Regions from separate parts of the Actinomadura sp. NPDC049382 genome, predicted to be linked through region 1. Evidence: riboswitches for the same ligand, from Rfam matches in the RefSeq annotation. Region 1 holds a riboswitch; each other region holds the start of a gene.
The links. A riboswitch is a leader RNA that binds a small molecule or an ion and turns the genes downstream of it on or off. The one in region 1 is predicted to bind cobalamin.
Positions count from the first base shown of each region.

Region 2: linked by a shared signal. The riboswitch ahead of metE (5-methyltetrahydropteroyltriglutamate--homocysteine S-methyltransferase) and the one ahead of AB0K34_RS10485 (ribonucleoside-diphosphate reductase subunit alpha) in region 1 are both predicted to bind cobalamin.
Region 3: linked by a shared signal. The riboswitch ahead of bluB (5,6-dimethylbenzimidazole synthase) and the one ahead of AB0K34_RS10485 (ribonucleoside-diphosphate reductase subunit alpha) in region 1 are both predicted to bind cobalamin.

Region 1 covers NZ_JBFARO010000011.1:127,389-134,653, forward strand. The annotation lists gene AB0K34_RS10470 (superoxide dismutase) at 39-641, opposite strand; gene AB0K34_RS10475 (hypothetical protein) at 750-902, opposite strand; gene AB0K34_RS10480 (ribonucleotide-diphosphate reductase subunit beta) at 957-1,952, opposite strand; gene AB0K34_RS10485 (ribonucleoside-diphosphate reductase subunit alpha) at 1,952-4,270, opposite strand; cobalamin riboswitch at 4,403-4,550, opposite strand; gene AB0K34_RS10490 (hypothetical protein) at 4,710-5,387, shown strand; gene AB0K34_RS10495 (YcnI family protein) at 5,465-6,172, shown strand; gene AB0K34_RS10500 (copper resistance CopC family protein) at 6,181-6,732, shown strand; gene AB0K34_RS10505 (hypothetical protein) at 6,932-7,265, shown strand, end outside.
Region 2 covers NZ_JBFARO010000047.1:786-8,050, forward strand. The annotation lists gene metE (5-methyltetrahydropteroyltriglutamate--homocysteine S-methyltransferase) at 1-1,589, opposite strand, end outside; cobalamin riboswitch at 1,704-1,923, opposite strand; gene AB0K34_RS25345 (hypothetical protein) at 1,921-2,421, opposite strand; gene AB0K34_RS25350 (serine/threonine-protein kinase) at 2,550-4,679, opposite strand; gene AB0K34_RS25355 (PQQ-binding-like beta-propeller repeat protein) at 4,676-6,757, opposite strand; gene AB0K34_RS25360 (right-handed parallel beta-helix repeat-containing protein) at 6,906-7,265, opposite strand, start outside.
Region 3 covers NZ_JBFARO010000012.1:490-7,754, forward strand. The annotation lists gene AB0K34_RS10515 (SDR family NAD(P)-dependent oxidoreductase) at 913-1,650, opposite strand; gene AB0K34_RS10520 (TetR family transcriptional regulator) at 1,781-2,419, shown strand; gene AB0K34_RS10525 (NUDIX domain-containing protein) at 2,416-2,862, shown strand; cobalamin riboswitch at 2,881-3,076, shown strand; gene bluB (5,6-dimethylbenzimidazole synthase) at 3,108-3,734, shown strand; gene AB0K34_RS10535 (glycosyltransferase 87 family protein) at 3,631-4,809, opposite strand; gene AB0K34_RS10540 (sensor histidine kinase) at 4,943-6,055, shown strand; gene AB0K34_RS10545 (response regulator transcription factor) at 6,052-6,726, shown strand; gene AB0K34_RS10550 (BlaI/MecI/CopY family transcriptional regulator) at 6,765-7,148, shown strand; gene AB0K34_RS10555 (M56 family metallopeptidase) at 7,145-7,265, shown strand, end outside.

The sequences.
Region 1 (7,265 bases):
CGCCCCCTGAGCGGCGCCGCGTCCGGCGCCGCCGTCTTCTAGGACGCGCGGGCGGCGTCGAAGCGCGCTTTCACGTCCGTCCAGTTCACGAGGGTCCAGAGCTTTTCGACGTAGTCGGGGCGGACGTTGCGGTACTGCAGGTAGTACGCGTGCTCCCAGGCGTCGAAGACCAGTAGCGGGGTGGTGTTCATGCCGACGTTCCCGTGGTGGTCGTAGACCTGCTCCACGATGAGGCGGCGGCCGAGCGGCTCCCACGCCAGGACGCCCCAGCCCGAGCCCTGGACCGTGGACGTCGCCGTGGTGAGCTGCTTCTGGAACGCCTCGAACGTCCCGAAATGCTCGTTGATGGCGGCGGCCAGTTCGCCGTCGGGGCGGTCGCCGCCGTCCGGTGACAGGTTGTCCCAGAAGATCGAGTGCAGGACGTGCCCGGACAGGTTGAAGGCGAACGTCTTCTCCAGGCCGACCAGGCCGCCGTACTGCTCCTTGTCCCGCGCCTCGGCGAGCCTCTCCAGCGTGTCGTTGGCGCCCTTCACGTAGGCGGCGTGGTGCTTGGCGTGGTGGAGCTCAAGGATCTCGCCCGTGATCGCGGGCTCCAGGGCTGCGTAGTCGTAGGGCAGGTCGGGAAGCGTGTAGTCGGCCATACGGCCACTATTGCAAACGACTTGCAGTTACGTCCAGCATGCAAGAAGAGGCGTCGGACGTCCCGTCACGGCGACGGCCCGCCCTCGGTGAGGACGGGCCGTACCGTGTCAGTGGCGGCGGCCGCCGCGGAATCGGGCGAGCAGGCGGCGTGCCTTGGCCTGCGTGCGCGGATCGCGGGCGTAGTGCTCGGCCCTCGCTCGCATCTTCCGGCCCTGCGGGCCGCTGAGATATCTCTTGATCCGGTCGACGACGGAAGGCATGGGCGTCCTCCTCGGCCTAGGGTCTCTGCTCAACGAGTGCCCGCCCGCATTAGTTCAGAACGCCTCGTCGAGCGCGACGCTCCCCTCGACGCCGATCTGGTAGGCCGAAACCCGCCGCTCGAAGAAGTTGGACAGCTCCTGGACGTCCTGCAGCTCCATGAACGCGAACGGGTTCGCGGTGCCGTAGCGGGCCGGGAGCCCGAGCCGGACGAGCCGCTGGTCCGCGACGTATTCGAGGTAGGCGCGCATGTCGCCGGCGCTCATGCCGGGCAGGCCGTCGCCGCACAGGTCGCGGGCGAAGGCCAGTTCCGCCTGGACGGCCTCGTCCAGCATCGCGGTGACCTGCGCGGTCAGCTCGGCGTCGAACAGTTCCGGTTCTTCGGCCCGGACGGTGTCGACCACGGAGAACGCGAACTCCATGTGCATGCTCTCGTCCCGGAAGACCCAGTTGGTGCCGGACGCGAGGCCGTTCAGCAGCCCGCGCGAGCGCAGCCAGTACACGTAGGCGAAGGCGCCGTAGAAGAACAGCCCCTCGATGCAGGCCGCGAAGCAGATCAGGTTGAGCAGGAACGTGCGGCGGTCGGCGGCGGTGCGGAGCTCGTCCAGGGCGCCGAGCGAGTCGATCCAGCGGAAGCAGAACTCCGCCTTCGCCCGGATGGACGGGATGTGCTCGATCGCCGCGAACGCCCGCGCGCGCTCGTCCTGATCGGGCAGGTAGGTGTCCAGAAGGGTCAGGTAGAACTGTACGTGGACGGCCTCCTCATATAGCTGCCGCGACAGGTAGAGCCGGGCCTCCGGGGCGTTCACGTGCTTGTAGAGGTTCAGCACCAGGTTGTTCGCCACGATCGAGTCGCCGGTGGCGAAGAACGCGACGAGCCGGTTCACCAGGTGCAGTTCGGCGGGCGTGAGCCGCTCCAGGTCGGCCATGTCGGACGCGAGGTCGACCTCCTCCACCGTCCACGTGTTGCGGATCGCGGCCCGGTACCGCTCGTAGAAGTCGGGGTAGCGCATGGGCCGCAGGGTCAGGTCCATGCCGGGGTCGAGCAGCATTATTGGCACGCCTCGCAGGTCTCGGGGTTCTCCAGGGAGCACACGGCCGCAGCCGTGGCGACGGTCGTCTGCGCGATGCGCGTCGCCGGACGGGAGCGCAGGTAGTAGGTGGTCTTCAGCCCGCTGCGCCACGCGTACGCGTACATCGAGGAGAGCTTGCCGATCGTCGGCGTCTCCATGAACAGGTTCAGCGACTGCGACTGGTCGATGTACGGGGTGCGGGCGGCGGCGAGGTCGATGAGCGCCTTCTGCGGCAGTTCCCAGGCCGTCCGGTAACGGGCGCGGGTCTCGTCGGGGAGGTCGACGAGACCCTGCACGGAGCCGTTCGCGCGCTTGATCGCCTCGCGGACGGCCGGCGTCCACAGCCCGAGCGCCTTCAGCTCGGCCACCAGGTAGCCGTTGATCTGCAGGAACTCGCCGGACAGCGTCTCGCGCTTGAACAGGTTGGACACCTGCGGCTCGACGCACTCGTAGCAGCCCGCGATGGACGCGATCGTCGCAGTCGGCGCGATGGCGATCAGCAGCGAGTTGCGGAGCCCGACCGCCGCGACGCGCTCGCGGAGCGCGGCCCACTCGGCGGGACGGGTCGGCGCGGCGTCCGGGAAGTGGTCCAGGTGGAGCCGGCCGCGCGCGGTGCGGGTCATGCCGTAGGCGGGCAGCGGCCCGTGCGCGGCGGCGAGGTCGGCGGACGCGCCATAGGCGGCCAGCGCGATCTCCTCGGCGATGCGCGTCGACAGCGCGCGGGCCTCGTCGGAGTCGAACGGCAGGCGCAGCGTGAAGAACACGTCCGCGAGACCCATCACGCCGAGCCCGACCGGACGCCACTTGCGGTTGGCCTTCTCCGCCTCGGGCGTGGGGTAGAAGCCCCTGTCGATGGTGCGGTCCAAGAAGCGGACGGCGGTGCGGACGGTCGAACGAAGCCGCTCCCAGTCGACTCCGGCGGACGTCACGTGCGCGGCCAGATTCACCGACCCGAGGTTGCAGACGGCGGCCTCGCCGTCGCTCGTCACCTCAAGGATCTCCGTGCAGAGGTTGGAGAGGTGGACGGTCTGGCCGGGCTCGGCGGTCTGGTTGCAGGCGCGGTTGGCGGCGTCCTTGAACGTCATCCACCCGTTGCCCGTCTCCGCGAGGGTGCGCATCATCCGCCCGTACAGCTTGCGGGCCGGGACCCGCCGGACGAACCGCCCGTCCCGCTCCGCCGCCCGGTACGCCTCGTCGAACTCGTCCCCCCAGAGGTCGGCCAGCTCGGGGACCTCCTTCGGGTCGAACAGCGACCACGGCGCGTCGTCCTCGACGCGGCGCATGAACTCGTCCGGGATCCAGTTGGCGAGGTTCAGGTTGTGGGTGCGGCGCGCGTCCTCGCCCGTGTTGTCGCGCAGTTCGAGGAACTCCTCGACGTCGGCGTGCCACGGCTCCAGGTACACGCAGGCCGCGCCCTTGCGGCGGCCGCCCTGGTTGACGGCGGCGACGGACGAGTCCAGCGTGCGCAGCCACGGGACGATGCCGTTGGAGTGCCCGTTCGTGCCGCGGATCAGCGAGCCCCGGGACCGCACCTTCGTCCACGAGATCCCGATGCCGCCCGCGTACTTGCTGAGCCGCGCGACCTGCCCGTACCGCTCGTAGATCGCCTCCAGCTCGTCGCGCGGCGAGTCGAGCAGGAAGCACGACGACAGCTGCGGGCGGCGAGCGGCCGAGTTGAACAGCGTCGGCGAGCTCGGCAGGTACGACAGCGTGCTGAGCAGGCCGTACAGTTCCGCCGCCTCGTCCACGGTGTCGGCGAGCCCGCACGCCACGCGCAGCAGGAAGTGCTGCGGACGCTCCAGGACGAGCCGGGAACGCGGATGCCTCAGCAGGTACCGGTCGTAGAGGGTGCGGAGCCCGAAGTACTCGAACCGGTCGTCGGCGCCGTCGTCGACGAGCGCGTCGAGGAAGGCGGCGTGGGCGGCGACGAACGCGGCCGGGCCGTCCGCGAGCAGGCCCTCCCGGTGCGCGGCGGCGACCGACTCGGCGAACGCGGTGACGCCGGCGGACGCCGCCTCGTCCCGGATCCGGGCGCCGAGCAGCCGCGCGGCGACCTTGGAGTAGCCGGGTTCGGCGGCCACCAGGGCGGCGGCCTCGGTGATGGCGAGGTCCCGCAGCGCCGCCGCGTCCAGCCCGTCGCCGGACCGGACGGCGGCGAGCACGCGCGCCGCCGCCACGTCCGGTATCCCGGCGCAGGCGGCCTCGACCTCCGCGGCGATGCCCTCCCCGGCGGGCGGCGCGGCGGCCGGCGCCCGGCCCCCGTGCGACGCCGGTGCCCTGTGCAACGCCTGTGTCACGTGCTTCTCCCCTCGCAAGCCGCCTCGCGGAGGCATGCGAACGGGGCGCGGCATGCCGCGCTCCGCCCTCGGCCCACCCGCGAGGCCCGGACGTGTCGGCCCGGGGACGACCCCCAGGCCATTCGTGCGGGCAGGTCTTCGGACTCGCGGGCGGCGCACCTGTCAGGCACGTCCTACTGACCGTCGCTTCCCAGGCCCGGTCGGGCCCAGTGCATGTGACGGCGGTCGTTCCCGCTCACCGCTGCGGGGCAGTCCCGGATTCACACCGGGTTCCCTCTTACGACGCCCCCGCCGCCGGGCGGCGGGGGCGTACCAGCACGGGGTTGAACCCTACATCTTGTTGACGATCAATGCGCAACCCCAAGATGTTGGGCGCGTCGGTGCGGGTTCCCGGGGTCGGCTGCACGCTCCCGGAGGGGGGTGGCACGATGGGGGCGTCATGTCGGAGCGTTCCCCGCAGCCCCTGTTCCGCGCCGCACGCGCGGTGGTGTTCGCCACCGTGTGCGTCGCGCTGGCGGTGCTCGGACACGTCCTCGCAGGCGGGGCAGCGGTCCCGCTCTGGGCCGGGACGGCGGGGTTCGGCGCGGTCGTCGGCGTGACGCTGATGCTGGCGGGCCATGAGCGCTCGCTCGGCACGATCCTGGGCGGGCTCCTCGGCGGGCAGTTCGCGCTGCACACGCTGTTCACGGCCGCCGCAGCTCCGGCCGCACACCCCGTGCCCGCCATGGCGGACCACACCCCGGCGATGCACGCCGCCATGACCGACGCGGCGATGACCGACGCGGCCGCGATGCCCGACCTCGCCGCCGTGCCCGCCGCGCACGGCGGCAACGGCCTGGCCATGACGCTCGCGCACTGCGTCGCCGCGCTCGTCGCCGCCTGGTGGCTGCGGCGCGGCGAACGGTCCGTGTGGACGATGGCCCGCCGGGTCGCCGCCGCCGCCGACCGTCCCGTCCGGCTGCTCCTCGCCCTGCTCACCATCGAACCGGCCGTGCCGCAGCGGCCGGTCGTCCCCGCCCCGGCGCCGGCCGCCGTCCCCGCCGCCGACCGCGCGCTGCGGCACCAGGTGGTCCGGCGGGGTCCCCCGTTCCGTTCGAGGGCGCTCGCGCACATCTGACGCGCGCGCCGTACGTCACCGGACGCCGATCCGCGGCGCATCCGGCCCTTCCCGTACGACTCGAACGGAGTTCCCCCATGTCCTTCAGCGTGCCCGCGCGCCGCGCCGGCGCCCTCGTCTCCCTCACCGCGCTCTCGGTGCTCGGGGCGGCCACGGCCGCGTCCGCGCACGTCACCGCCAACCCGAAGAGCGCCGAGCAGGGCTCCTACGCCAAGGTCTCGTTCCGGGTGCCGAACGAGCGCGACAACGCCGCCACGACCAAGGTCGTCGTGCACCTGCCGGCCGACCACCCGCTCGCGTCGGTGTCCGTCCGGCCCACGCCCGGCTGGACGGTGAAGGCGGAGAAGTCCACGCTGCCGAAGCCGATCCAGACCCACGGCGGCGAGCTGACCGAGGCCGTCACCACGATCACCTGGTCGGGCGGCAAGATTGAGGCCGGTCAGTTCGAGGAGTTCGACGTCTCCATGGGGCCGCTTCCGACCGACACCGACCAGCTGATGTTCAAGGCCGACCAGACGTACTCCAACGGCGAGGTCGTCAAGTGGGAGGAGGCGCCGGCCGAGGGCGCCGCCGAACCGGAGCACCCGGCGCCGACGCTCCAGCTCACCCCGAAGGGGTCCGCCGCCGCGGTCGGCCTGACCACGGAGAAGAAGCCCGCCGCCGAGGCCGCGGCCTCGTCCGACGACGGGACGGCACGCCTCCTCGGCGGCATCGGCATCGCGGTCGGCGCCGTCGGCCTCGGCCTCGGCGGCTACGGCCTGAGCCGCGCCCGGAGCCGGGCATGATCAAGGTGATGCGACGGATCGCGGCCGGTGTCCTGGCCGCCGGTACGGTCCTGGCCCTGACCGCGGCACCGGCCTCCGCCCACGCCGCGCTGACGTCCGCCAGCCCCGAGAAGGACGCGACGGTCGCGGCGCCGTCCGAGATCGTCCTGACCTACTCCGACCCGGTACGGCTGCCCCGCGTCGTGGTGACGGACGCGTCGGGCGCGCAGCACCAGGCCGGGTCGCCGCGAGCGGTCGACAACAAGGTCACTCAGGCGGTCAACGGCACCCTGCCGAACGGCGAATACACGGTGGGGTGGCGGGTGGTGTCCGCGGACGGGCATCCGATCGACGGCACCTACACCTTCACCGTGAAGGGGTCGCCGAGCGAGTCCGGCGCCTCCGGCGGCTCCGCGTCGGCGGCCCCGGCGCCCGCTCCGGCGAGCAGCCAAGCCGCGACCACCTCCGGCGAGGACTCGGGCGGCTCGTCCGGCTGGCTGTGGATCGGCCTGATCGCGCTGGTCGTCGCGGCGGCGGGCGGCGCGGTCGCCTGGCTCCGCCGTTCCCCGGCGAAGGACTGACCTTTACGCGCCCGGCGGGGCGGTCACGGCCTGCCCGTGACCGCCCCGCCGGACGCGGCCCGGAGGCCGTCGATTCCACGATTACCGGAAAGGGCGGGTAAGGGCTGTGACCTGGCCTGTTCCCCCGGCCTGAGCAGGGGTACCGCCGCCTCGGTAGGAGTCACGGGAGACCGTTGACGAGCCTTGCGGGAGGTTGCGCATGCTTCAGGCACGAGGGGGCGGCACGGGCCGTCCGTCCGGTGCGGATCACCGGTCGCGGCGCCGGAACACGGCCTCGGTCGCCGTGCTGGCGGCGGCCGCGACGCTGGCGGCGGTCGCCGGGTGCGGCGACGGCGGCGGGTCGTCGAACGGATCGGGTTCGGGGTCCGGCTACGGCCAGTCGTCCCCGACCTCGGCGGCGCCCACCGGCGGCGCGACCGGCGAGTCGATCAAGACGGCGAACGTGGGGAACCTCGGCCCCGTCCTGGTCGACGGCGAGGGCCGGACGGTGTACCTGTTCGAGAAGGACACGGGGAACAAGTCGTCCTGCGCGG
Region 2 (7,265 bases), on a different contig from region 1:
GCCCATGCGACGGTCATCGGCCGGGGACGGGCGACGTCGCCGTGCAGGATCGGCGGCCGCACGTACCGGGAGCCGTAGGACTGCACCCATCCGTGCTCGGTGGCGGCGTAGCCGTCGAGCCGCTCGGCGAAGTACTGGACCATGTCGTTGCGTTCGGGTTCGCCGTGGACGAGCACGTCGAGGCCGAGGTCCTCCTGCAGCGCGATGACCCGGGCGATCTCGTCCCGCATCGCCGCTTCGTAGGCGTCGTCGGTGATACGGCCCGCCCGGTGGTCGGCGCGGACCTTGCGGATGGCGGAGGTCTGCGGGAAGGAGCCGATCGTGGTCGTCGCCAGCTCGGGCAGCTTCAGCGCGTCCCGCTGGGCGGTGAACCGGGTGGCGCGGCCACCGCGGCGAGCGTCGGCGAGCGTGGCCACGCGGGCCCGGACGCCGTCGTCGACGTCCGGCGAAGGAGCCTGCGTCCGAGCGTCGGCGGGAGGCTTCTCCAGGCGCAGCGCCTCGCCGAGTGCGACGACCTCGGCGACCTTCTGCCGCGCGAACGCCAGCCGTTCCCGCACCGCCGGATCGAGGCCGGTCTCGGCGTCCAGGTCGATCGGGACGTGCTGCAGTGAGCAGGAGGTGCTCACGATCACCTGGTCGGCCAGGCCCAGCAGCACCGCGTAGGCGGCCTTGGCGCGGTGCGGGTCGGCGCGCCAGACGTTGCGGCCGTCCACCACGCCCGCGACGACGGTCTTGCGCGGCAGTCCGCCGATCGAGGCGAGCACGTCCACGTTGCGCGGCCCGGCGACGAGGTCGAGGCCGACGGCCTCCACGCGGGTGCCGCCGAGAACGCGCAGCGCGTCGGCGCCGACGGTGCCGAAGTAGGTGGCGACGAGCAGGCGCGGCCTGGCCGGCAGCCCGCCCAGCCGCGCGTAGGCGCGTTCGAGCGCGGCGAGTTCCTCGTCGGTCCGGTCACCGACCAGGACGGGCTCGTCCAACTGCACCCAATCGGTGCCGGCCCCGGCCAGCCTCTCCAGCAGCTCCGCGTACACGTCCACCAGCCCGTCGAGCAGGTCGAGCGGACGGAACCCCGCGGGCGCCCCCGGAGCGGACTTGGCGAGCAGCAGGTACGTGAGGGGGCCGACGAGCACCGGCCGCGTCTCGATGGCCAGCGCCCTGGCCTGCCGATACTCCGCCAGCGGCTTGGCGTCGGCGCCCTCGGCCAGCCGGAACCGGGTGTCCGGACCGAGTTCGGGGACGATGTAGTGGTAGTTGGTGTCGAACCACTTGGTCATCTCCAGCGCCGGGACGTCCTGGACGCCGCGCGCCATGGCGAAGTACCGGTCCAGCCCGTCCAGGTGCCGGTAGCGGTCGGGTACCGCGTCGACCAGCACGCTGGTGTCGAGAACCTGGTCGTAGTACGAGAACGTGTTGGACGGGACCATGTCCAGGCCCGCGTCGTGCAGTTCCCTCCACACGGAGCCGCGCAGGTCCGCGGCGGCCTTCTCCAGGGCGGAGGCGTCGATGCGTCCGGCCCAGTAGTCCTCGGTGGCGGACTTCAGTTCACGGTTCGCCCCGATACGGGGATATCCGAGGATCGTGGTTCTCATGGCGGCTTCCCTCGCTGTGCCACGGGCGGCGCTGCGGAAGGGGACGGACCCACGCCATGCATGCGTGTGCGCCGGCCGCCGACCCTCCCACGAGGCCGCAGACCACCGCGCACCGGCCGGCGCGCGGGCGGAGGCAGGTCTTCGGACTCGCGGGCGTCGCTCCTACCAGAGTAGGGCGTCCTACTGGCCGTCGCTTCCCAGACCGTGGGCCCAGTGCCTATGACGGCGGTCGTTCCCGCTCACCGCTGCGGGGCAGTCCCGGATTCTCACCGGGTTCCCTCTTGCGACACCCGCACCGCCAGGGCGCGGGTGAACCATCCGCACAACGAGTCTAGCCCTGCACACCGGCCGACGGCCAATGTGGTCTGCGGACCAGGCCGCCTGCCTCTTCAACGAAGACGGCGAGTGCCTGCTTTGCCCGCTCGCCGTTGTTTTTCACTTCTTCTTTGGTGGCTGCTTCGTGAATCTCCTCGGTGGCGACGAAAGCCTGCTCCGCCAATTGGAACAGCCCAGTACTGTCGGACAGAAGTTGAACGCGGAACAATTCCTGCTGGGCTGTTGCGCGTGCGCGATAGGATTCTTCGCGAGCGTTCTGATGGGCAGTGGAATCAGGTGCGTCCAAACTTCTGTGGGCACGGTCGTACTCGGCGCGGCGATAGTCGACGAGCGCGCCGGCGAAGCTGCTGAACGCGGTGAGTTGTTCCTCCCATAGCTGCCGCTCTCGTGTGAGGCGCTCGGAACGGGTGGAGTTCCATCGCTGAGTCATGGCAGAGACCAGCACGCCTAGCAGTGTGCCCACCACGGCGACGACGCTTCCCCAGATCGCGTTCATGCCATCATTTGATCACATGCGGTCGCCGTTCGGGATGGACACCTGTCATCGAAGCAGGGTGGGCCACAGTGTGGGCGGGGCGTTGCGACTGTGGTGGTGTTTGACTCGCCTCTTGGGCCGCCATTAGTTCAGACGAGGCGAAAGGCGAGGAGTGCGTTGCCGTGTGCGGCGGCGAGGATGCGGCCGTTGGTGCTGAATTCCCATTGCTCGGTAGAGGCGGGGGTTGTCATGGGGTAGTTCCAGATGATTTCGCCGGTCATGGCGTCCCACGCATAGAGTCCCGAGTTCGTGGTGCCTGCCACGCCGGTGCAGATCAGCCCGCCGGCGGCGATCAGTGGGACGGTCTTGGACGCGGGGGTGTTGACGGACCAGAGACGCTTGCCTGTGCGGGCATCGAGGGCGACCAGATGCGGGCTGTCCAGGATGTAGGCGCGTCTTCCGTCGAGTAGGAAGGCGTGGCCGCCGGGTGAGGCCGGCGTGTAGGTCCACCGCTGTCGGCCGGTGGCCGCGTCCAAGGCGTAGATGGTCGGCCCGTTCATGTAGACCAGTCCATTGGCCACGGTCGCGTTGAGGGAGAGCGCGTCCTTGTTGTCCGGGTCCTTTGCGGCGTTGGGAAGGTCGGCGCTCCAGACCTTCTGGCCGGTGTCGACCGACAACGCGTCGAGAGTGGTGTGGGAGGAACTGCTGAAGATCAGGTCACCGTCGCCCGGCACCATGAGCATCGTCTCGCGCGGCTTGGACCATCGGACGGCGCCCGTGGTGATGTCGAGTGCGTGGTACTGGTTCTCGCCTTTCTCCTTGGCCGTCTGGCCGAGGAGGGTGCGTCCCTGGATGCCGTGGAGGATGGTGGACGACGCCTGCGGCCATTGGCGGATCCAGAGGCGGCGGCCGGTGGTGGGGTCCAGGCCGGTGATCGTTCGATCCCCGCTCAGAGCCAGCAGCCTGTCGGCCGACACCATGAGTTCGGGGAACCGGTATTTCGTGGGTGCGTTGTAGGTCCACTTGACCGTCTGGGACTCGTCCATGGCGACCATGCGGGAGCCGGCCATCGTGTAGATGAGCGTCGGGCCGATGAGCGTCTGGTTGCCTCGGGTCCAGATCTGCCGTCCGGTGGCCAGCGAGTAGCAGCGGACCTCGTCCTCGAAGACCCTGTCGGCGGACGAGATGATGGAGCGGGAAAGGACGTCGAGGGTGACGTCGTCCTCGTCGTCGATCGCGGTTCGCCACAGCAACTTCGGCGGGGAGAGACGATGCCCCTTCCCGTCCTGGGTCGCGGCCAGTGCCGCGGCGGTTCCGCCGCCGATGACGGCCAGTCCAGCGGCGGCGGCCCCGCCGATCAGCAGCCGTCGCCGGGTGTGGGCCCTGGCGAGCGTCCGCAGGTCCAGGACGAGGGTGTCCTCCCGCTGCCGCAGCTCCTCGCCCATGTCGCCGGGGAGCCAGCCGGCCGTGGCCGGTTGGGCGGCCAGCAGCGTCGGCAGCAGCTTCGCGGGCGGACGCCGGTCGGGGTCCCGGCTGAGGCAGGCGGTCACCAGCTGTGCCAGGGAGGCCGGTACGCCGCGCAGGTCGGGTTCTTCGTGCAGGGTCCTATGGATGATCGTGGGGACCGCGCCCTTGCCGAACGGCGGGCGGCCGGTGGCGGCGAAGGCCAGCACGGCGCCGTAGGCGAACACGTCGGCGGCCGGTGTGAGCCGCGTTCCGCGGATCTGCTCGGGGGACATGTAGCCGGGGGAGCCGATGAACTGGCCCTCCGCGGTGAGCGTGGCGGTGTCGGCGGCCTTGCTGATGCCGAAGTCGATGACCTTGGGGCCGTCCTTGGCGAGCAGGATGTTGGCCGGTTTGAGGTCGCGGTGCAGCAGTCCCGCCGCGTGGATCGCGATCAGGGCCTCGCCCAGTCCGGCGCCCAGGGTGCGCAGCAGCGGCTCGGGCATGGGCCCGTACCGCTCGATCGTCTCCTTCAGGCTGAGGCCGTTGACGTACGCGATCGCCAGCCACGGGACGGTGCCGTCGGGTTCCGCCTCGACGACCGGGCTGGTGAACGCGCCGCTGACCTTCTGGGCGGCCTCGACCTCGCTTCGGAACCTGGCACGGAAATCATGGTCTCCGGCAAGCTCGGGCCGCACGACCTTGATGGCCACCGCCCGTCCCGCCGGGGACGCGCCCAGGTAGACCACCCCCATGCCGCCCTCGCCCAGGCGCCGCAGCAGGCGGTACCGCCCGATGCGATCGGGATCGCCGGGCTCCAGCGCCGCCGCCGTCACCGCGTCACCGGGAAGCGGTAGAGCCGCTTGTGGTCGGTCGCGAAGACCGACGAACCGGACACCGCGACTTCCCAACCGCGCTGTGTCTCCGACGGCCCCCAGTGCGACCACAGTGCTCGGCCGTCGGCCCCGGCGACCAAGATGCCCTTGGACGGGCCTGACGGGTCGCTGAAGGCGGTCGCGATGAGGTCGCCGGTCGCGGCGATGTGTCCCGGGTCGTTGTTGAACGGTTCCGGACCGACCAGCGTCCATCGGGTGTCGCCGGTCGCCTGGTCGTAGGCGTGGAGGACCTCTTCCTTGAAGATCGCGTTAGCGCCTGCGGGAATGACGGTGTCGAATTGCACGTCGGTGTTTCGCGACCACACGGGCCTTCCGGTGGCGGTGTCGACCGCCTGGACGGTATCGCCGAAGTTGCCGAACAATCGTCCACCGGCGACCGCGATGTCCAGGCTTGACCCGTCCCGGGTGCCGCCGCTCCTGGGCCAGGTGTGGACCCAGCGCTTGCGGCCGGTGACGGCGTCGAGGGCGGTGAGGGAAGGGTCAGTGCTGAGGTAGAGGCTGGTCTGGTCGACGGCTCCGGAGAACGACCCGTCAGTGGAGAGATCCCACCGGATCTTGCCGCTGGTCAGGTCGAGCGCCCATACGTCCGTCCGCGAACGCACGAGGATCGTGTCGCCGACCACGCCGATGACGGAAGAGGGGACGACGCCGGCGGGCGTGGGGAGGTTCGTGGTCCTGCCGGTCGGGGCGTCGATCAGAGTGATCAACTGGTCCTCAATGTCGCCGACCACGCCGCCGAGGACGACGAACGCCGATCCGGGGGCGACGTCGTCCGAATACACGGCGTTGGCCTTGTCCTTCGTCCACAGCTGCCGCCCCGAGCCGGCATCCACCCCGTACATCTCCTGTTCGCCGCCCCACAGCACGACGCCGCCCGCCAGCAGCACCATCGACGTCCCGCTGACGGGCCGAGGCGGGGTGAACGTCCACGCGGGCGGGGGCGCCGTGGCGAGGGCGGTCGCGCGGGGAGCGGGCTTGGCGGGCTCGGAGCCTCCGCGGGTCACCGCCCAGCCCGCCGCCCCCGCGCCGATGCCGGCCACGGCGACGGCGGCGGCCAGTCCCAGGAACCGGCGCCGTCCGGCCTTGCCCGCCTCCGTGTCATCGACCCGCGGTGTCGGTGGGGGTGCCGTGACCGGCTCCGACGCCACCCTGGTCGCCTCGGCCTCCCTGACCGCCACCTCGCGGCGCAGCGCGGGTGAGTTCAACGCCCGGGGATCGGCGGGGGTCAGCGCGGCGAGCACGGACTCCAGCGTGGGACGTCCGGCCGGCTCCTTGGCCAGGCAGGCGGCGAGCAAGTCCCGCAGTGACGCGGGGACGCCGTCGAGGCACGGCTCTTCGTACATGACCTCGTAGAGCACCGTGGCCGGGTCCCGCTCGCCGAACGGTTTGGCACCCGTGGCCGCGTAGACCAGCACACCCGCCAGCGAGAACACGTCCGCCGCGGGCCCGGCGTCCTTGCCTTCGGCGATCTGCTCGGGAGCCATGTAGGCCAGCGTGCCGATCATGGCGCCCGTGCCGGTGAGCTGCGTCGCGTCCGCGGCCTTGGCGATCCCGAAGTCGATGATCTTCGGGCCGTCCTCGGCCAGCAGGATGTTGCCGGGCTTGAGATCGCGGTGCACCAGGCCGACCCCGTGGATCGCCTGCAGCGCTTCCGCCAGTCCCGCGCCCAGCGTCCGGACGGCGGACTCCGGCAGCGTCCCGACGCTCGCGACGGCCTCGCCCAGCGTGGGCGCGGGGACGTAGCCGGCGGCGAACCAGGGCTGCGGCGCGTCGGCGTCGGAGTCCAGCACCGGGGCCGTGTAGAGCCCGCTCACCTTGCTCGCCGCGGCGATCTCGCGGCGAAACCGCTCCCGGAAGGCCGAGCCTTCGGCGAACTCCCGCCGGATGAGCTTGAGCGCGGCCAGCCGGGCGCCCGGCGACCGGGCGAGATAGACGACCCCCATCCCGCCCGCACCGAGCCGGGCGAGGATCTGGTACTGGCCGACCCATGCGGGATCCCCCGGCTGCAGCGGCCGCACGCCCACCTCCACTTCAAATGAACACGTATATGCATTCAAGCAGGGGACGCAGTCTTGCCCGGTGGGAAGAAGCACCGCGACGGCAGGCCACGCCCCGTCGCCGCCGGGCGATGGCCCGGCGGCTCCTGGGGTCGGTCTCTTTGAGGTGTTACGGGAGTTGTAGCGGGAAGGCCGCCGCTCGGGCGTAGAGCTTGTAGAGCTTGAACGGCTCCGCGAAGGGCAGTCCGCAGGCGTTGTTGAGCATGCTCGTCGCGTTCTTGTTGGTCAGCGTGGTGCCGCGCGCCCCCGGATGGTCGATCTGGCCGCCCATGAACACCGCCATCTTGGCCAGCATGTGGTCCTGCTGCTCGGTCGTCATCTCCTGCCAGGAATGGCAGGTCATCGCGGCGAGCATCGCGTCGTCGAGTTCGCTCGTCTCGGGGTGCGGGTGGTCGCCGACCGGTGCCGTTCGGTACGCGGCCGGGGCGGTGGCCTTGGGCGTGGTGAACCAGGGGCATGGGCCGCCGGG
Region 3 (7,265 bases), on a different contig from region 1:
TGCCATACCCGACCGCCTCAGCCAAGACGGGGCCTGAGGACGCCTCGCCCACTTGTTTGCCGGGGCGGCGGCGATCGGCTGGCCCGGGCCCGAGTGCAATGACGCGAGTGGAACCGTCTCTCTCCCCGCATGGGCGCCCGCCGTGTTTCATTAAGGCCGGGTGACCGCACGCCGCGTCCACAGCCGACCGCCTCAGCAACAGCTCCCTGAAGACGTCGCGCACCAGACGCCGCCGTGGTGGGTTAAGGCCGTGTCCTCGACCGGCCCAAGCCCAGCCGTCGTTCCACTCGCAGGGGCCCAGAGTCGTCCCCTGGCCTGGTCGCCTGTCGTGCTGGGACAAGGCCGCGTGAGCGCCGCCCCGCGCCCGGCTGTATCACCTGCCCGGTCTGGGCCGTCAACGAGCCGGGTTGCCCGCCTGTTGGGGCAGGGCCACATGATGGGCTGGCGCACGCTTTCGTTCTAGTTGCTCGCTGCCTGGCCTCAGGCGTGTGATCGATAGCCTGCGCCGGGCCATCACACCGACACGGGCCTGGCTTCATCCCCCGATCCGGCCGACTGCCCTGGCGGGGTCGGGCCGTGTGAGTTCGCAGGGGCGCGCCCCTGCCTGAGTCACCGAGGGATCCGCCAGGGATTTGTAGACCCTCCACGGCAACGCGTCCGCACGCTCTCGGATCAGTGTCGTAGGCCGGAAGGGAGGCGACCGGCCAGCCGAACCGGCGCGTCCCGTGTCGCCCTCTGGGCTTGTAAAACCGCCAGTCACGGGCAGGTGGAGCGCTTGCGGCTGGGACGGTCGTGCCGTTTGCATGGCCTGGGGCGTCCGCAGCCTGGGCGGCTGCCGCCTTGGTCGACGGGGCGTGTTCGCAGGTGCTTGCCCGTTGCGCGGCGTGGAAGTGTACGAGGGAGGGGGCTTGGCTAGCGGGTTTGGTCGGTTGGGCGGATGAGGATTTCGTTGACCGCTACGTGTTCCGGCTGGGTGAGGGCGTACACAACGGCGTTGGCTATGTCTTCGGGCTGGAGGGTGCGCATGGACGCGGCCATCTGCTGTGCGGCTGCCCGGGTTGCCGGGTCGGAGATGTGGTCGGCCAGTTCGGTCGAGACGAAGCCCGGTTCCACGATCACCACCCGGACGCCTTGGGCGGTCACCTCTTGCCGGAGTGCTTCGGAGAATGCGTTGATGCCGAACTTTGTCGCGGCGTAGACGGCGCCGCCCGCTGATGCGATCCGTCCTGACGTCGAGGAGACCTGGAGGACGGTGCCCTTGCTCTTCAGCAGGTGCGGCAGGGCCGCGTGGACGGCGTACATCGAGCCGAGCAGGTTCGTTTCGACCATGCGGGTCCATTCGGTGGTGTCGGCGCCTGCGATCGGGCCGCTGAGCATTACCCCGGCGTTGTTCACCAGGACGTCCAGGCCGCCGAAGTGTTCAACGGTCGCCGCTACTGCGGCCTGCACTGACTGCTGGTCTGTCACGTCCAGGTTCAGGGGAAGTACCTCGCCTGGTGCCTTGTCCGCGAGGGTCGCCAGGCGGTCGGCTCGGCGGGCGCCGACGGCCAGGTCCGCGCCTGCGGCTGACAGGGCCAGTGCGGTTGCCTCGCCTATGCCTGAGGACGCGCCGGTGACCAGGACGGTCTTTCCGGCGAGCTTGTCGTTCATGACTTTCCCTTCGATGTGCGGTCTGCGCTCCGGCCGGTCCGTAAGCGGACCGGGCGGTCACCTTAGAGAGCTCATAAGCGGACCGATTGGTCACCTTAGGTAGAGTGGTCGCTGTAGGAAGGAGTGGCGCATGGCCAAAAGCGTCCCGTCGCGCAGTGATGCGGTGCGGAACCGTCGGCTGCTGCTGGACGCGGCGGCTCGGACGTTCGCCGAGCGCGGGGTCGAGGTGTCCATCGGCGAGATCGCGGAGTGCGCCGGGGTGGGCAAGGGCACGGTCTTCCGGCACTTCTCCTCCAAGGCCGACCTGCTGGCGGCGATCATGCTCGGCATGCTGGACGAGCTGGAGAGCACCGGGACCGCGCTGCTGGAGGCCGACGATCCGGGGCGGGCGCTGCGGGAGTTCATGGCCGCCGGGGTGGAGATCTTCGTCAGGGACCGGGCGTTCTGCGAGGTCGTCGGCCGGCCGTCCCTGCAGAGCGAGCAGGTGCGGGAGGCGATCCAGCGGCTCCGCGACGTCGCGGAGGAGATCACCGACCGTGCGCGGCGGCAGGGGGCCGTGCGGCCAGATGTCACCGGCACCGATGTGGTCCTGCTGCTGAGCGGCATCCAGCACACGGCGGCGCCGCTGTTGGATCATGAGCCGCAGGCTTGGCGGCGTTATCTCGAGTTGGCTCTTGATGGGCTTTCCGCTGAGTCGCGGCCGGAGTTGCCGTATCCGCCGCCGGGTCGGCTGTCGCTTGAGGGAGCGGAGGGCGGTCCTGGCGGTTGAGCCCGCCCAGGATTCGTGTCGCCGCTTATGTGATCAGGTATGACCCTGGTCCTGAGTTGCTCGTCTTCGATCATGTCGGGATGCCGGAAGCGGGGACTCAGGTGCCAGCGGGTGGTGTCAGGGGTGGTGAAGGCTTGGTGCGGGCGGTTTTGCGGGAGGTTTTTGAGGAGACGGGGCTGAGCGATGTCTCGGTTGTTCGGCGGGTTGCCGTAGAGGAGAAGCCGCATCCGTGTTCTGGGGAGCCTCGCCGGACGTCGTTCTTTCATCTTGTCGCGGGTGCCTCTGTGGCGGACGCCTGGGAGCACGTGGTGGATGGTGACGAGGGCGATGCGGGGTTGACGTTCGCCTGCCGGTTCGTGTCGTTGCCGTTGGCGCGGCCGCTCGCAGATGACCAGGGTGCTTGGCTGGGGCTCGTTGATGCGGCCTTCGTTCGTGAGCTTTGACGGCGGTAGAGTCGCCGGTGGCATGAACTGACGCGGGGTGCCCCTTCGTGGGGAGAATCGGGAAGCCGGTGTGAATCCGGCACGGGCCCGCCGCGGTGACCGGGGAGCTGCCGTCCATGCGCGTTTGCGCGGCCACTGGCCGGAAGGCTGGGAAGGCGGGCGGTCCGGCGTCGATCCGGGAGTCCGAAGACCGGCCCCGCTCCACGCGGCCGCCATGCGGCGGCCCGACGCAGCGGGAGCCTGCCATGGAGCTTTACGACGTCATCCACCGCCGCCGCGATGTGCGCGCCGAGTTCACCGGTGCGCCCATTCCGCGGGACGTCCTCGACCGGGTGCTCGCGGCGGCGCATGCCGCGCCGAGCGTGGGGCTGTCGCAGCCCTGGGATTTCATTCTGGTGAGGGACGTTCGGCTTCGGCGTGCCTTCTATGAGCATGTCCAGGGGGAGAGGGCTGTGTTCGCTCGTGGTTTGCGAGGGGATGCGGCTGAGCGGTTCGGGAAGATCAAGATCGATGGGGTTCTGGAGTCCACTCTTTCGGTTGTGGTCACGTATGACGCTGCTCGGGGTGGGCCTGCGGTTTTGGGGCGGCATGCGATCGCCGATGCTGGGCTGTACTCGGTCTGTCTGGCCATTCAGAACTTGTGGCTGGCCGCTATGGCGGAGGGCTTGGGGGTGGGGTGGGTTTCGTTCTACCGCGAGGCTTACCTGCGTGAGTTGCTCGGCATTCCGGGGGACGTTCGTCCGGTCGCCTGGCTGTGTCTGGGGCCGGTCAGCCGTCTGCAATCCGCTCCGGATCTCGAACGGCACGGGTGGCGGCAGCGGCGGGAGTTGGATGCCGCAGTTCACCTTGACCGGTGGGCGGGGCGGTCCTGAGGCGGATCGCCATGTGGGTCAGGAAGGCCACGCCGGCCAGCAGGTAGCAGTTGGCGATCGGGGTCAGGAAGATGTGGAAGCCGTATTGGAGTGGGTGGCCGTTGTGCGGCGTCCACCAGAGCGGGGAGAGCGCGAAGAGGACGTAGGCGGCCAGGGCGGTTTTCCGGTTGTTGTTCCTGAGGAGCACCGCCAGGGCGGGGACGATCCATACCCAGTGGTGCGCCCAGGAGATGGGGGAGACCAGTAGGCCGGTCGCGCCTGTGACGGCTGTGGCGGTCAGCCAGTCGCCTCTTCTTGCCCAGAGGACGGCGATCGTCAGGCCGATCGCGGCGATCGTCAGCGGGATGGCGGTGTACCAGTCGCCCACTTCGGCCGTGCCGCGCAATATGCGGTTCAGGGTGCCGTAGGGGGATTGGTTGCTGATGTACGGGACGCCCACCCGGGACGTGTCGTAGAAAGTGTCCAGCCAATAGACGCGGGACGCTTCCGGTGCGATGACGTAGGCGAGCAGGGTGCACGTGGCGAAGGTGGCCGTGGCGGTCACGGCGTCCTTCGTGCGCCTCGTCAGCAGGAGCAGGACGACGAAGATGGCCGGGGTCAGTTTGATCGCGGTCGCGATGCCGATGGCGATTCCGGCGGGGCGGCCTTGGGCGGCGCGGTGCATGTCGGCCAGGACGAGGGCCAGCAGGAAGAGGTTGACCTGGCCCAGGAAGAACGAGTGGTAGACCGGTTCCAGAAGGAGGCCGGCCGCTACGACGGCGATGAGGGGGACGTGGCGGCCGGTCAGTTTCATCGTGATTCGGCATGCCCATATGAAGGCGGCCAGTGCGGCGAATTGCCAGATCACGCGGGCCAGGGTGAGCGGCAGCAGGGAGAGGGGGGTGAAGAGGGTGGCGAAGAAGGGGGTGTTGGTGAACCAGTGGTCGGCCAGCTGTTCCGTGTAGAGGCGGGTCCCGTCGGTTATGGCGTCTCCGCCCAGCCAGTAGATGCGGAAATCCAGCGAGTCGTAGGTGATAGAGAATACGGCTATTGCTGTGACTTCGATGGCCAAGAGCAGTGGTATCCAGCGTTTCATGCGGATAACGGTGTCGATCGGCCCGGTTTTCGCGCATCGGGCCGTCGCACACATTTGCGGAACGCCCGTTAGCCCGTGGGATTACGCCCGCGGGCCAATGTGCGGGAGAACGGCCGGCGGTTACGATCGGCGCATGTCAGCCCGAGTGCGCCGTCTCAGCGGCGCGGTTCTCGCCTGGTCGGGAGCCGCGCTCTATCCCGGCGTCCTGTTCCTCGCCCTCTCCACCGGGCGGTTCCTCTCGCGGGAACTGGACATCCTGCTCTGCGTCGGCCTCACCGTGCTCGTCGCCGCGCTGCTGCGGCGCAACCCCCTCCCGGCCCACGCGATCCTGCTCTTCTCCTGGATCCTGGCCCTGTCGGAGACGCCGAACGGCGTCGTCGCGGGTGGGCAGATCCTGCTCACCGATCTCGCGGTCTGCTACATCGCGGCGACACGCCCGCGCTGGGTCTCGGGCTCCGTGGCGGTCGTCACCGGCGTCCTGCAACTCCTGTCCGTCGCCGCGTTCCTGATGGCGGACGAGGTGCTCCTCCTCACCATCGTCCTGGCGATGGTCGTCGTATGGATGACGGGGAACTCGCTGCGGGTGCGGCGCGCGCACGCGGAGGAGATGCGCGAGCGGGAGACCGCGCAGGCCGTCGCCGCCGAGCGGCTCCGGATCGCCCGCGAGCTGCACGACATGGTCGCGCACAGCATCGGGATCATCGCGATCCAGGCGGGCGTGGGCGGACGGGTGATCGAGACGCAGCCTGCGGAGGCCCGCAACGCGCTGGGCGCGATCGAGGCCACCAGCCGCGACACCCTGTCCGGGCTGCGGCGGATGCTGTCCGCGCTGCGCGCCGACGACCCCGCTCCGCTCGGCCCCGCCCCGGGCCTGGCCGACCTCGACCGGCTGGCGGCGGCGACCGCGGACGCCGGGGTCGCGGTCGACATCCGCCGGACGGGGGAGCCGCGGGCGCTTCCGCCGGACGTCGACCTCTCGGCGTACCGGATCGTCCAGGAGGCGGTCACGAACGTCGTCCGGCACGCGGGCACCGACCGCTGCCGGGTGACGATCGACTACCGCGACGGCGAGCTCGCGATCGAGGTGGCGGACGACGGGCGCGGCGGCGTGGTCGGCGCCGGGTACGGCCTGGTCGGGATGCGGGAGCGGGTCGCGCTGCTGCGCGGCGAGTTCGCCGCCGGGCCGTCCCCCGCGGGCGGGTTCCGGGTGGCGGCCCGCATCCCGGCGCCGGCGGCGGCCGCATGACGGTCCGCGTCGTGCTGGCCGACGACCAGCCGCTCATCCGCGCCGGGCTGCGCGTGCTGATCGCCGACACCCCGGACCTGGAGATCGTCGGCGAGGCCGGGACGGGCCGCGAGGCGGTCGACCTGGTCGAGGCCCTTCACCCCGACGTGGTCGTGATGGACATTCGCATGCCCGACATGGACGGCATCGAGGCCACCCGCCGCATCACCGGGGCGCACGTCATCATGCTGACGACGTTCGACGACGACGAGTACGTGTACGGCTCGCTGAAGGCGGGCGCGAGCGGCTTCCTGGTCAAGGACATGGCGCTGGAGGAGATCCTCGCGGCGATCCGCGTCGTGGCGGGCGGGGACGGGCTGATCGCGCCCAGCGTCACCAAGCGGCTGATCGAGGAGTTCGCCGCCCGTCCGGAGCCCGCCGCCGCGCCGCGGCGGGCCGAGCCGCGGGAGGTCGCCGGGATCACCGGCCGCGAGCGCGAGGTGCTGACCCTGGTCGGGCGCGGCCTGTCGAACCAGGAGATCGCCGACGAGCTCTACATCAGCGTCGCCACGGCGAAGGCGCACGTGGCCCGGCTGCTGGCGAAGCTGGCCGCCCGCGACCGGGTGCAGCTGGTCATCATCGCCTACGAGCTGGGCCTCGTGGCGCCCCCTACCGGCGGTAGTACTACCTGACGTGGTGACCTCGGTATCGGTCGGATAACCTTGAAGCCGTGAAGGGTCTGGGAGAGCTTGAACGCACGGTCATGGAGGTCCTGTGGGAGCGGGAGGACGCCGGCCACGAGGCGGCGACCGCCCGTGACGTGAGCCGTGCGCTCGCCGGCGACCGGGACCTCGCCCACACCACGGTCATGACGGTGCTGGACAGGCTCGCCAAGAAGGGCTTCCTGGAGCGCGAGCGCGACGGCCGGGCCTGGCGCTACCACCCGGTGGCGAGCCGGGAGATGTACGTGACCGAGCTGATGCTGGGCGCGCTGAACGAGACCGGTGACCGGGACGCGGCGCTCGCCCACTTCGTCCGGTCCGTGTCGCGGGACGAGATCGACGTGATCCGGGAGACCCTCGCGGGCCTCACGAGTAAGGAACCACCGGCATGACCGGCGCCGCCCTGCTCGCATTGATCTCTCTCGGGACCGTCGGCGGGGCGCACTTCCTGTCCCGCGCCCGGTGGACGTGGCGAGCGCCGCGCATCGGGATCGCGCTCTGGCAGGCCC